One region of the Streptomyces sp. NPDC050164 genome, then DNA from elsewhere that is predicted to be linked to it. Evidence: riboswitches for the same ligand, from Rfam matches in the RefSeq annotation. Region 1 holds a riboswitch; the other holds the start of a gene.
The links. A riboswitch is a leader RNA that binds a small molecule or an ion and turns the genes downstream of it on or off. The one in region 1 is predicted to bind glycine.
Positions count from the first base shown of each region.

Region 1 (4,434 bases):
GGAACAGGGCCGTCTGAGTCGTCCGGCAGTGTGGTGCCCCTGTGACCGTTGCAGGCGGGACGTTTCCGCGCCGGGCTGCAAGCGGTTTCTCCCGGGGGCGTCAGGGCGGTTGTCCGAGGCGTTGTCAGTGGCGTAGGGCAGCATCGGAATCGTGAGAACCGCGCCCACGATCCTGCATCTCGACATGGATGCCTTCTTCGCCTCGGTGGAGCAGGCGTCCAAGCCGAGTCTGCGCGGGAAAGCCGTCGTCGTCGGCGGGCTGGGGCCGCGTGGCGTCGTGGCCACGGCGTCGTACGAGGCGAGGGTCTTCGGGGTGCATTCGGCGATGCCCATGGGACAGGCCCGGCGGCTCGCGCCCAACGCCGCGTATCTCGTGCCGCGCTTCGGGTTCTACAAGGCGATCAGCGAGCGGGTGATGGAGCTACTGCAGGCCTTGTCGCCGCTGGTGGAGCCGCTGAGCCTGGACGAGGCGTTCGTGGACCTGGAGGCCGGGGGAGCGGCCTGGGACGAGCAGTCGGCGCGGCTGGTCGGGGCGCAGCTGCGCGCGGACATACGGGCCGTCACCGGACTGACGGGGTCGGTCGGGCTGGCCGCCTCCAAGATGCTCGCGAAGATCGCCTCGGAGCAGGCCAAGCCCGACGGGCTGGTGGTGATCGAGCCGGGCACCGAGCGGGCGCTGCTCGGGCCCATGTCGGTGCGGACACTGCCGGGGGTCGGGCCGGCGACGGGCGACCATCTGCGGCGGGCCGGGATCACCACGATCGAGGAGATCGTCGAGGCGGGCGAGGACGAGATGGTCCGGCTGCTGGGAAAGTCGCACGGGCACGGGCTCTACGCCATGGCGCTGGCGCGGGACGACCGGCCTGTCGTGGCGGAGCGGGAGGCGAAGTCGGTGTCGGTCGAGGACACCTACGACGTGGACATTCACGACCGGGTGCGGGTCGGTCTCGAGGTGCAGCGGCTCGCTGACCGGTGCGTGCGGCGGCTGCGCGGGGCCGGGCTGTCCGGGCGGACCATCGTGCTGAAGGTGCGGCGGTACGACTTCTCGACGCTCACCCGGTCCGAGACGCTGCGCGGGCCGACGGACGATCCCGGGGTGATCCGTGAGGCGGCGGCCCGGTTGCTGGACTCGGTCGACACCACGGGCGGTGTGCGGCTGCTCGGGGTGGGTGTCAGCGGGCTCGCCGACTACACGCAGGAGGATCTCTTCGCGCAGGCGGCGGGGGAGCGGGCGCAGGCGCAGGGGCCGGTCGAGGAGCCTGCCGCGGCGCCCGTCGAGGAGCAGCCGGCGCTCGCCGAGCGGCGGTGGCCCGCCGGGCACGACGTACGGCATGCGGAGTTCGGGCACGGGTGGGTGCAGGGGAGCGGTCTGGGGCGGGTCACGGTGCGGTTCGAGACGCCCGGGTCGGAGCCCGGGCGGGTGCGGACCTTCCGGGTCGACGATCCGGATCTGGAGCCGGCGGATCCGTTGCCGCTGGTGTTAGCGAGACCGGAGGAGAGCCGCGAGCCGGAGGGTGGGTCGGGAGCTGTGGGGCTGCGGTCCGCTGCCCCTTAGACGGCACGACGGCAAGACAGCTGGACGGGTTGTCGGGCTTCAGGCCGTCTCGTCCGTGCCTGCCAGTCTGCCGAGGTCCTGGTCGTCGAGCGGGGGAGGCGCGGCGACGTCCAGGCCGTAGTGGTGGTAGAGCTGGAGTTCCTGTTCCGGGGAGAGGTGGCGGCCCACGCCGAAGTCGGGGGCGTCCTTGATCAGGGCTCGGTCGAAGGGCACGTGGAGGGCGCCGTCGATCAGTTCGCTCGGCTCGAGGGGGACGAAAGCGTCCCTGCTGAACAGGCCGGTCCGTATGGCCGCCCACTCCGGCTCGCCGGTGGCGTCGTCGAGGTAGACCTCGTCGATCGTGCCGATCCTGGTTCCGTTGCGGTCGAACGCCTTGCGGCCGATCAGGTTGCGCGGATCGATATCGGTTCGCACGGGCCCTCCACATGGTCGCAACTCATCCGTAGGCACTACAAAACGGCACAATCGGGGCGGCGGCCACTCGAAGGTTCGTGCGTTGACCGCGCTGGTACGCTGGCAGCGGCTGCTGACCCCGTGCGGGAGAGTCCTCCAGGCACCATCGGAGGCGCCGAAGGAGCAAATCCTCCCCGGAATCTCTCAGGCTCACGTACCGCATGGACGAGGTCACTCTGGAAAGCAGGGCGGGTGTCGACGGCTTCCGCTCTCACCGACGGTGAAAGCCGGAGGCCTTCGGGCGATCCGGTGAAGCTCTCAGGTCGAGATGACAGAGGGGGAGGCCGTTCGGGTACCCGTGCCGTGGTGCCCCTCGAAGGTCGTGTCAGACCAGGAGGCCTCCGCAAATGACCGCCCATCGCATTCCGCTCTCCGAGCTCGAAGAGGCAGTTCCCTTCGAGCAGCGCCACATCGGCCCCGACCACGAGGCCCGCGCAAAGATGCTCGCGCAGGTCGGCTACGGCTCGCTGGACGAGCTCACGGCCGCCGCGGTCCCGGCCGTGATCAAGAGCGCCGAGGCGCTGGACCTGCCGGGCGCCCGCAGCGAGGCCGAGGTGATCGCCGAGCTGCGCTCCCTCGCCGACCGCAACCAGGTCCTCGGCTCCATGATCGGACTCGGGTACTACGGCACGTTCACGCCGCCGGTCATCATGCGCAACGTCATGGAGAACCCGGCCTGGTACACGGCCTACACGCCGTACCAGCCGGAGATCTCGCAGGGGCGGCTCGAGGCGCTGCTCAACTTCCAGACCATGGTCGCCGACCTCACCGGACTGCCGACCTCCGGTGCCTCCCTGCTCGACGAGGGCACCGCGGCCGCCGAGGCCATGGCGCTGTCGCGGCGCCTCGGCAAGAACAAGAAGGGCCTGTTCCTGGTCGATGCGGACGCGTTGCCGCAGACCATCGCCGTCATCCAGACCCGGGCCGAGCCGACCGGCGTCGAGGTCGTCGTCGCCGACCTCGGCGAGGGCATCCCCGCCGAGATCGCCGAGCGCGAGATCAACGGCGTGCTGATCCAGTACCCGGGCGCATCCGGAGCCGTACGGGACATCAAGCCGGTCATCGACCAGGCGCACGAGCTCGGGGCGCTCGTCACCGTCGCAGCCGATCTTCTCGCGCTGACGCTGCTGAAGTCGCCCGGTGAGCTCGGCGCGGACATCGCCGTCGGGACGACGCAGCGCTTCGGTGTGCCGATGGGCTTCGGCGGCCCGCACGCCGGTTACATGGCGGTCAAGGAGAAGATGGCGCGCAGCCTGCCCGGGCGGCTCGTCGGCGTCTCCGTGGACGCCGACGGGAACAAGGCGTACCGGCTGGCGCTCCAGACGCGTGAGCAGCACATCCGCCGTGAGAAGGCCACCAGCAACATCTGCACCGCCCAGGTGCTGCTCGCCGTCATGGCCGGCATGTACGCCGTCTACCACGGACCGGCGGGCCTGAAGGGCATCGCGCGACGCACCCACCGGTACGCCACGGTTCTCGCCGCCGGGCTCGCGAACGGCGGTGTCGAGGTCGTGCACGGCTCCTACTTCGACACGCTGACCGTGCGCGTCGAGGGCCGGGCCGCCGACGTCGTGGCCGCCGCGCAGGAGAACGGGGTCAACCTCCGTCTCGTCGACGCCGACCACGTCTCGATCGCCTGCGACGAGACCACCACGCGGGCCCAGCTGCGTGCCGTATGGGCCGCCTTCGGCGTCGAGGGTGTCGTCGAGGCGCTGGACGCGGCCACCGGGGACGGGCTTCCGGACGCGCTGCTGCGGACCGACGAGTACCTGACACACCCCGTCTTCCACCAGCACCGCTCCGAGACCGCAATGCTGCGCTACCTGCGCCGGCTGGCCGACCGCGACTACGCGCTCGACCGGGGCATGATCCCGCTGGGCTCCTGCACCATGAAGCTCAACGCGACCACGGAGATGGAGCCGGTCACCTGGCCCGAGTTCGGGCAGCTGCACCCCTTCGTGCCCGCCGAGCAGGCCGGGGGCTACCTCACGCTCATCCACGAGCTGGAGGACCGTCTCGCCGAGGTCACCGGGTACGACAAGGTGTCCCTCCAGCCGAACGCCGGGTCGCAGGGCGAGCTGGCCGGTCTGCTCGCCGTACGCGGCTACCACCGGGCCAACGGCGATGAGCAGCGCACCGTGTGCCTGATCCCGTCGTCCGCGCACGGGACCAACGCCGCCAGCGCGGTGATGGCAGGCATGAAGGTCGTCGTCGTGAAGACGGCCGATGACGGTGAGATCGACGTCGAGGACCTGCGGGCGAAGATCGAGCAGTACCGCGACGAGCTGGCGGTACTGATGATCACGTACCCGTCCACCCACGGCGTGTTCGAGGAGCACGTCGCCGACATCTGCGGCCAGGTGCACGAGGCGGGCGGGCAGGTCTACGTCGACGGGGCCAACCTCAACGCGCTCGTCGGGCTCGCC
Region 1 is NZ_JBITJK010000024.1:9,046-13,479, forward strand. Features, by position in the region: gene ACIBNA_RS27550 (MerR family transcriptional regulator) at 1-17, shown strand, start outside; gene ACIBNA_RS27555 (DNA polymerase IV) at 152-1,555, shown strand; gene ACIBNA_RS27560 (PRC-barrel domain-containing protein) at 1,595-1,969, opposite strand; glycine riboswitch at 2,083-2,178, shown strand; gene gcvP (aminomethyl-transferring glycine dehydrogenase) at 2,356-4,434, shown strand, end outside.

Region 2 (4,434 bases), on a different contig from region 1:
GGGTTGAGCCAGAGGCCGTAGTGGTCGGGGTAGAGGGCGCGGGCCACGTCGACTCCGTCGACCACCTCGTAACTGCGGTTCCAGCCGCTGGCCGAGAGCTCCTGGGCGGAGGTCACGCAGGGCGCGTAGCCGTAGCCGTCGACCTCCATGTTCCCGTACTGGGCGTCGGGGGAGCCCGCCTGGCCGTGCCAGAGGAGCATCCAGATCTGGCCGGAGTGCGGGGTCGCGAGCGCGCGCAGGAGTGCCTCGTAGGCGTCGTAACGCCCGGGCGTGACCTGGCGCAGCATGTGCTCGACCTGTCCGGCCGCGGCCGTGCCGCTCGCGCTCACCTTTACCGCCCCTTCGTACAACGCCTCGACCGTGACCTAGCTTAAGCCCGCCCGGAGCTCGGGGCTTGGTGCCGTCTTGCGGCCGCGGGTTGTTCGTGGTTGATCGCGCCCACGCGGCGGAGCCGCATGATGTTACAGACCCGCGCCCCTGAGGCGCCTCGCCCCTAGGGGCGTTTGCTAGTGAACCCTCTGGAAGAACGGGCGCACTCGCTCCCGCATCCACTCGCCCACCGGATCCTCCGCCACGTCCAGGAGGACCAGGTTGACCGGCCACGGGGCCGGGGACTTGGTGACGGCGCGGGTGAGGGCCTCCAGGGGGAGGGCCCGCAGGTCGCCTTCCCACTGGGAGAGTTCGACGCCCACGAACATCACCGGGTCGGCGGTCTCGATCGCGGCGAGGCAGCGGCGGGCGGTGACGACGACGCCGATCGCCTCGAACTCGGCGGAGGCGGCGGCGAGGAAGTCCACCGGGTCCTCCTGCCAGTCGGGCTCGAAGAGGCGGACCCGGCCGCCGCTCGCGGGGCCGTCCAGGGGGGTCCGGCCGGCCCGGCAGAGCTCGGCAACGGCGGGCGGCGGGAGTGGGATGCCGACCACGCCGCCCGGGTTGATGGCTATCCCGGCATGCGGGGGCAGGCCGCGGGCGAACTCCACCGCGGGCGCGATGGTGTACGACATGTGGGAGCCGACGACCTGGCGGAACTGCTCCTCGGAGCTGAACACCGGCACGTAGGCCTGGCCCTCGATCTCGATGCCGGGCAGGTCCAGGGGGCCACTGCGGGGCCCGCCGCCGCTCGGCAGGGGGACCCAGACGAAACTCCGGCCGAGCACCTCGACGATCCGCCCGCCGGCCGACGGCCCGGCGCCAAGGGAGGCCGAGAGCACCTCCTCCAGTTCGTTGCCTGGCCATCCGCCGTGCGGATGGGTCTGCGTGTGCGCCGGGAAGTCCGCGGAGAAGTCCGCCGGGAAGTCCATCTGCCTACCGCCTGCCTGGAACCACTGCTGTGGCTCAAAAGGCTAGCGTCTCGCCGGCCGCCTGCGGTCAGCCCGTGAACCCGATCCGGCGAAGGGTGTCCGCCGCGTCCCGGTCGACGAGGATCGACGAGCCGCAGCCCGCGGGCAGTTCGCCCCGCTCCGCGGCGCGCAGCAGGCGGGTGGTCGCCGCGCGGTGGCGCAGGAACGCGTACCGCGAGACACCGCGGCCGCGGTCGCGCTGGCCGGCCAGGGCCTCCTCGGGGGTGACGTCGAGCATGAGCAGATGCAGGGTGCCGCCCCGGCGGTGGGCCTCGCGCGCCAGCCAGCGGCGGACCCAGGCCTGGGTGCCGCAGTCGTGCACGACGACGCCCTCGCCGGTGCGCAGGGCGCGGCGCAGCCCGGCGTAGTGGGCGAGGCGGACGAGCGGGCGGTAGACCGCGTACGGCAGGAAGCGCGGCATGCGGCCGTCCCAGCGGTCGCGGGTGTCCTGGGAGTCGATGCGCCGGCCGGGCACGGTGCGCCGCATCAGCGTGGACTTGCCGCTGCCGGGCAGGCCCGTGACCACGACGAGGTCGCGAGGGCCGAACAGCAGCGCGTGCGGGCTGCGGCCGGCGCGCTCGCGCAGATCGCGGACGACCGGCACCGGCAGCGGGCCGCAGCCCGCGCGTGCCGGACCGGCCGGCTGCTCGGGCAGCGCGACGCCCGTTGTCGTGGCGTACGCGGTGGTCCTGTTCACCGTGATCGTCCTCCCCTGGGGCCAGGTACGGAAGACCCATCCCCGCCGAGTGTAAAGAGAAGGTAATGCCCGATGTCTCTCTTTTTAGTCCTCTTCCTGCAACAGGCCTGCTACAGGGTGGTGCCCCTGCCACCCCGCGACGATGCGTGCAATGATGTGCGCGCCAACTGCATACCGGCCGTTTGAATCCGCGCGGGAGAGTTCCCAGCACCGCTGACGCTGGGGCGCCGAAGGAGCAAGTCCCTCCCTTGAATCTCTCAGGCCCCGTTACCGCGCGGGCGAGGCACATCTGAAAAGCGGGCCATCTCCTGTCGTCGAGGCGACGGGCGTGGCTCCACCCAAGGTGCAAGCCGTGTCCCCCGTGGTCATGGCGAACCTCTCAGGTTCCGATGACAGATGGGGAGGAACGACCTCGCCCGTCATGCCCCTGGGAGACGCGACCGATGAGCAGTACAGGAGAACTCCGCCACACCGCGCTCGATGCCCTGCATCGCTCGCTCGGCGCGACGATGACCGACTTCGCCGGCTGGGACATGCCCCTGCGCTACGGCTCCGAGCGCGACGAGCACAACGCCGTGCGCACGAAGGCCGGGCTCTTCGACCTCTCCCACATGGGGGAGATCACCGTCACCGGTCCGCAGGCCGCCGCCCTCCTCGACTACGCCCTGGTGGGCAACATCGGCGGCGTCAAGCCCGGCCGCGCCCGCTACACCATGATCTGCCGGGCCGACGGCGGCATCCTCGACGACCTGATCGTCTACCGGCTGGCCGAGACCGAGTACATGGTCGTCGCCAACGCCTCCAACGCCCAGGTCGTGCTGGACGCCCTGGCGGAACGTTCCGCGGGCTTCGACGCCGAGGTGCGCGACGACCGGGACGCCTACGCGCTGATCGCCGTGCAGGGGCCTCAGTCCCCGGGGATCCTGAAGTCCCTCACCGACGCCGACCTCGACGGCCTGAAGTACTACGCCGGTCTGCCCGGCACGGTCGCGGGCGTCCCGGCCCTGATCGCCCGGACCGGCTACACCGGCGAGGACGGCTTCGAGCTGTTCGTGAAGCCGGAGCACGCGGTCGAGCTGTGGCAGGCCCTGACCAAGGCGGGCGAGGGCGCCGGACTGGTCCCGTGCGGGCTGTCCTGCCGCGACACGCTGCGCCTGGAGGCGGGCATGCCGCTGTACGGGCACGAGCTGAGCACGTCCCTCACGCCCTTCGACGCCGGGCTCGGCCGGGTGGTGAAGTTCGAGAAGGAGGGCGACTTCGTGGGGCGCGAGGCCCTGCGGGAGGCCGCCGCCCGCGCCGAGCAGAACCCGCCCCGCGTGCTGGTCGGCCTGGTCGCCGAGGGCCGCCGGGTGCCGCGCGCCGGGTACGCGGTCGTGGCCGGCGGCGAGGTGATCGGCGAGGTCACCTCCGGCGCCCCCTCCCCCACCCTCGGCAGGCCGATCGCGATGGCCTACGTCGACGCCGCGCACGCCGCGCCCGGCACGACCGGCGTGGGCGTGGACATCCGGGGCAGTCACGAGCCGTACGAGGTCGTGGCGCTGCCGTTCTACAAGCGCCAGAAGTAGACACTGACCAAGGGCCGCGGCAGCGACCCCGCTGTCCGTCCTCCCAGCTCACCAGCAGTCCCCCCTTCCACAGCACTCCCGCGCGTACAGGAGAATCCAGGCCATGAGCAACCCCCAGCAGCTGCGTTACAGCAAGGAGCACGAGTGGCTGTCGGCCGCCGAGGACGGCGTCTCGACGGTCGGTATCACGGAGCACGCGGCCAACGCGCTCGGCGATGTCGTGTTCGTCCAGCTCCCCGAGGTCGGTGACTCGGTGTCCGCGGGCGAGACCTGCGGCGAGCTGGAGTCGACCAAGTCGGTGTCCGACCTCTACTCCCCCGTCTCCGGTGAGGTCACCGAGGTCAACGAGGACGTCGTGAACGACCCGTCGCTGGTGAACTCGGCCCCCTTCGAGGGCGGCTGGCTGTTCAAGGTGCGGGTCACGGACGAGCCGGGCGACCTGCTCTCCGCCGACGAGTACACCGCGTTCTCCGCGGGCTGAGGAGTCGTAGCCGTATGTCCGTCCTGAACACACCCCTGCACGAGCTCGACCCGGCCGTGGCCGCCGCGGTCGACGCCGAGCTGCACCGGCAGCAGTCCACGCTGGAGATGATCGCCTCGGAGAACTTCGCTCCGGTCGCGGTCATGGAGGCGCAGGGCTCGGTCCTCACCAACAAGTACGCCGAGGGCTACCCGGGCCGCCGCTACTACGGCGGCTGCGAGCACGTCGACGTGGTCGAGCAGATCGCGATCGACCGGGTCAAGGAGCTGTTCGGCGCCGAGCACGCCAACGTCCAGCCGCACTCGGGCGCCCAGGCCAACGCCGCCGCGATGTTCGCGCTGCTCAAGCCTG
Region 2 is NZ_JBITJK010000013.1:36,644-41,077, reverse strand. Features, by position in the region: gene ACIBNA_RS19340 (enhanced serine sensitivity protein SseB C-terminal domain-containing protein) at 1-329, opposite strand, end outside; gene ACIBNA_RS19335 (enhanced serine sensitivity protein SseB) at 507-1,301, opposite strand; gene ACIBNA_RS19330 (AAA family ATPase) at 1,369-2,037, opposite strand; glycine riboswitch at 2,221-2,320, shown strand; gene gcvT (glycine cleavage system aminomethyltransferase GcvT) at 2,481-3,602, shown strand; gene gcvH (glycine cleavage system protein GcvH) at 3,706-4,083, shown strand; gene glyA (serine hydroxymethyltransferase) at 4,098-4,434, shown strand, end outside.
Region 2: another riboswitch for glycine. It lies ahead of gcvT (glycine cleavage system aminomethyltransferase GcvT); the one in region 1 lies ahead of gcvP (aminomethyl-transferring glycine dehydrogenase).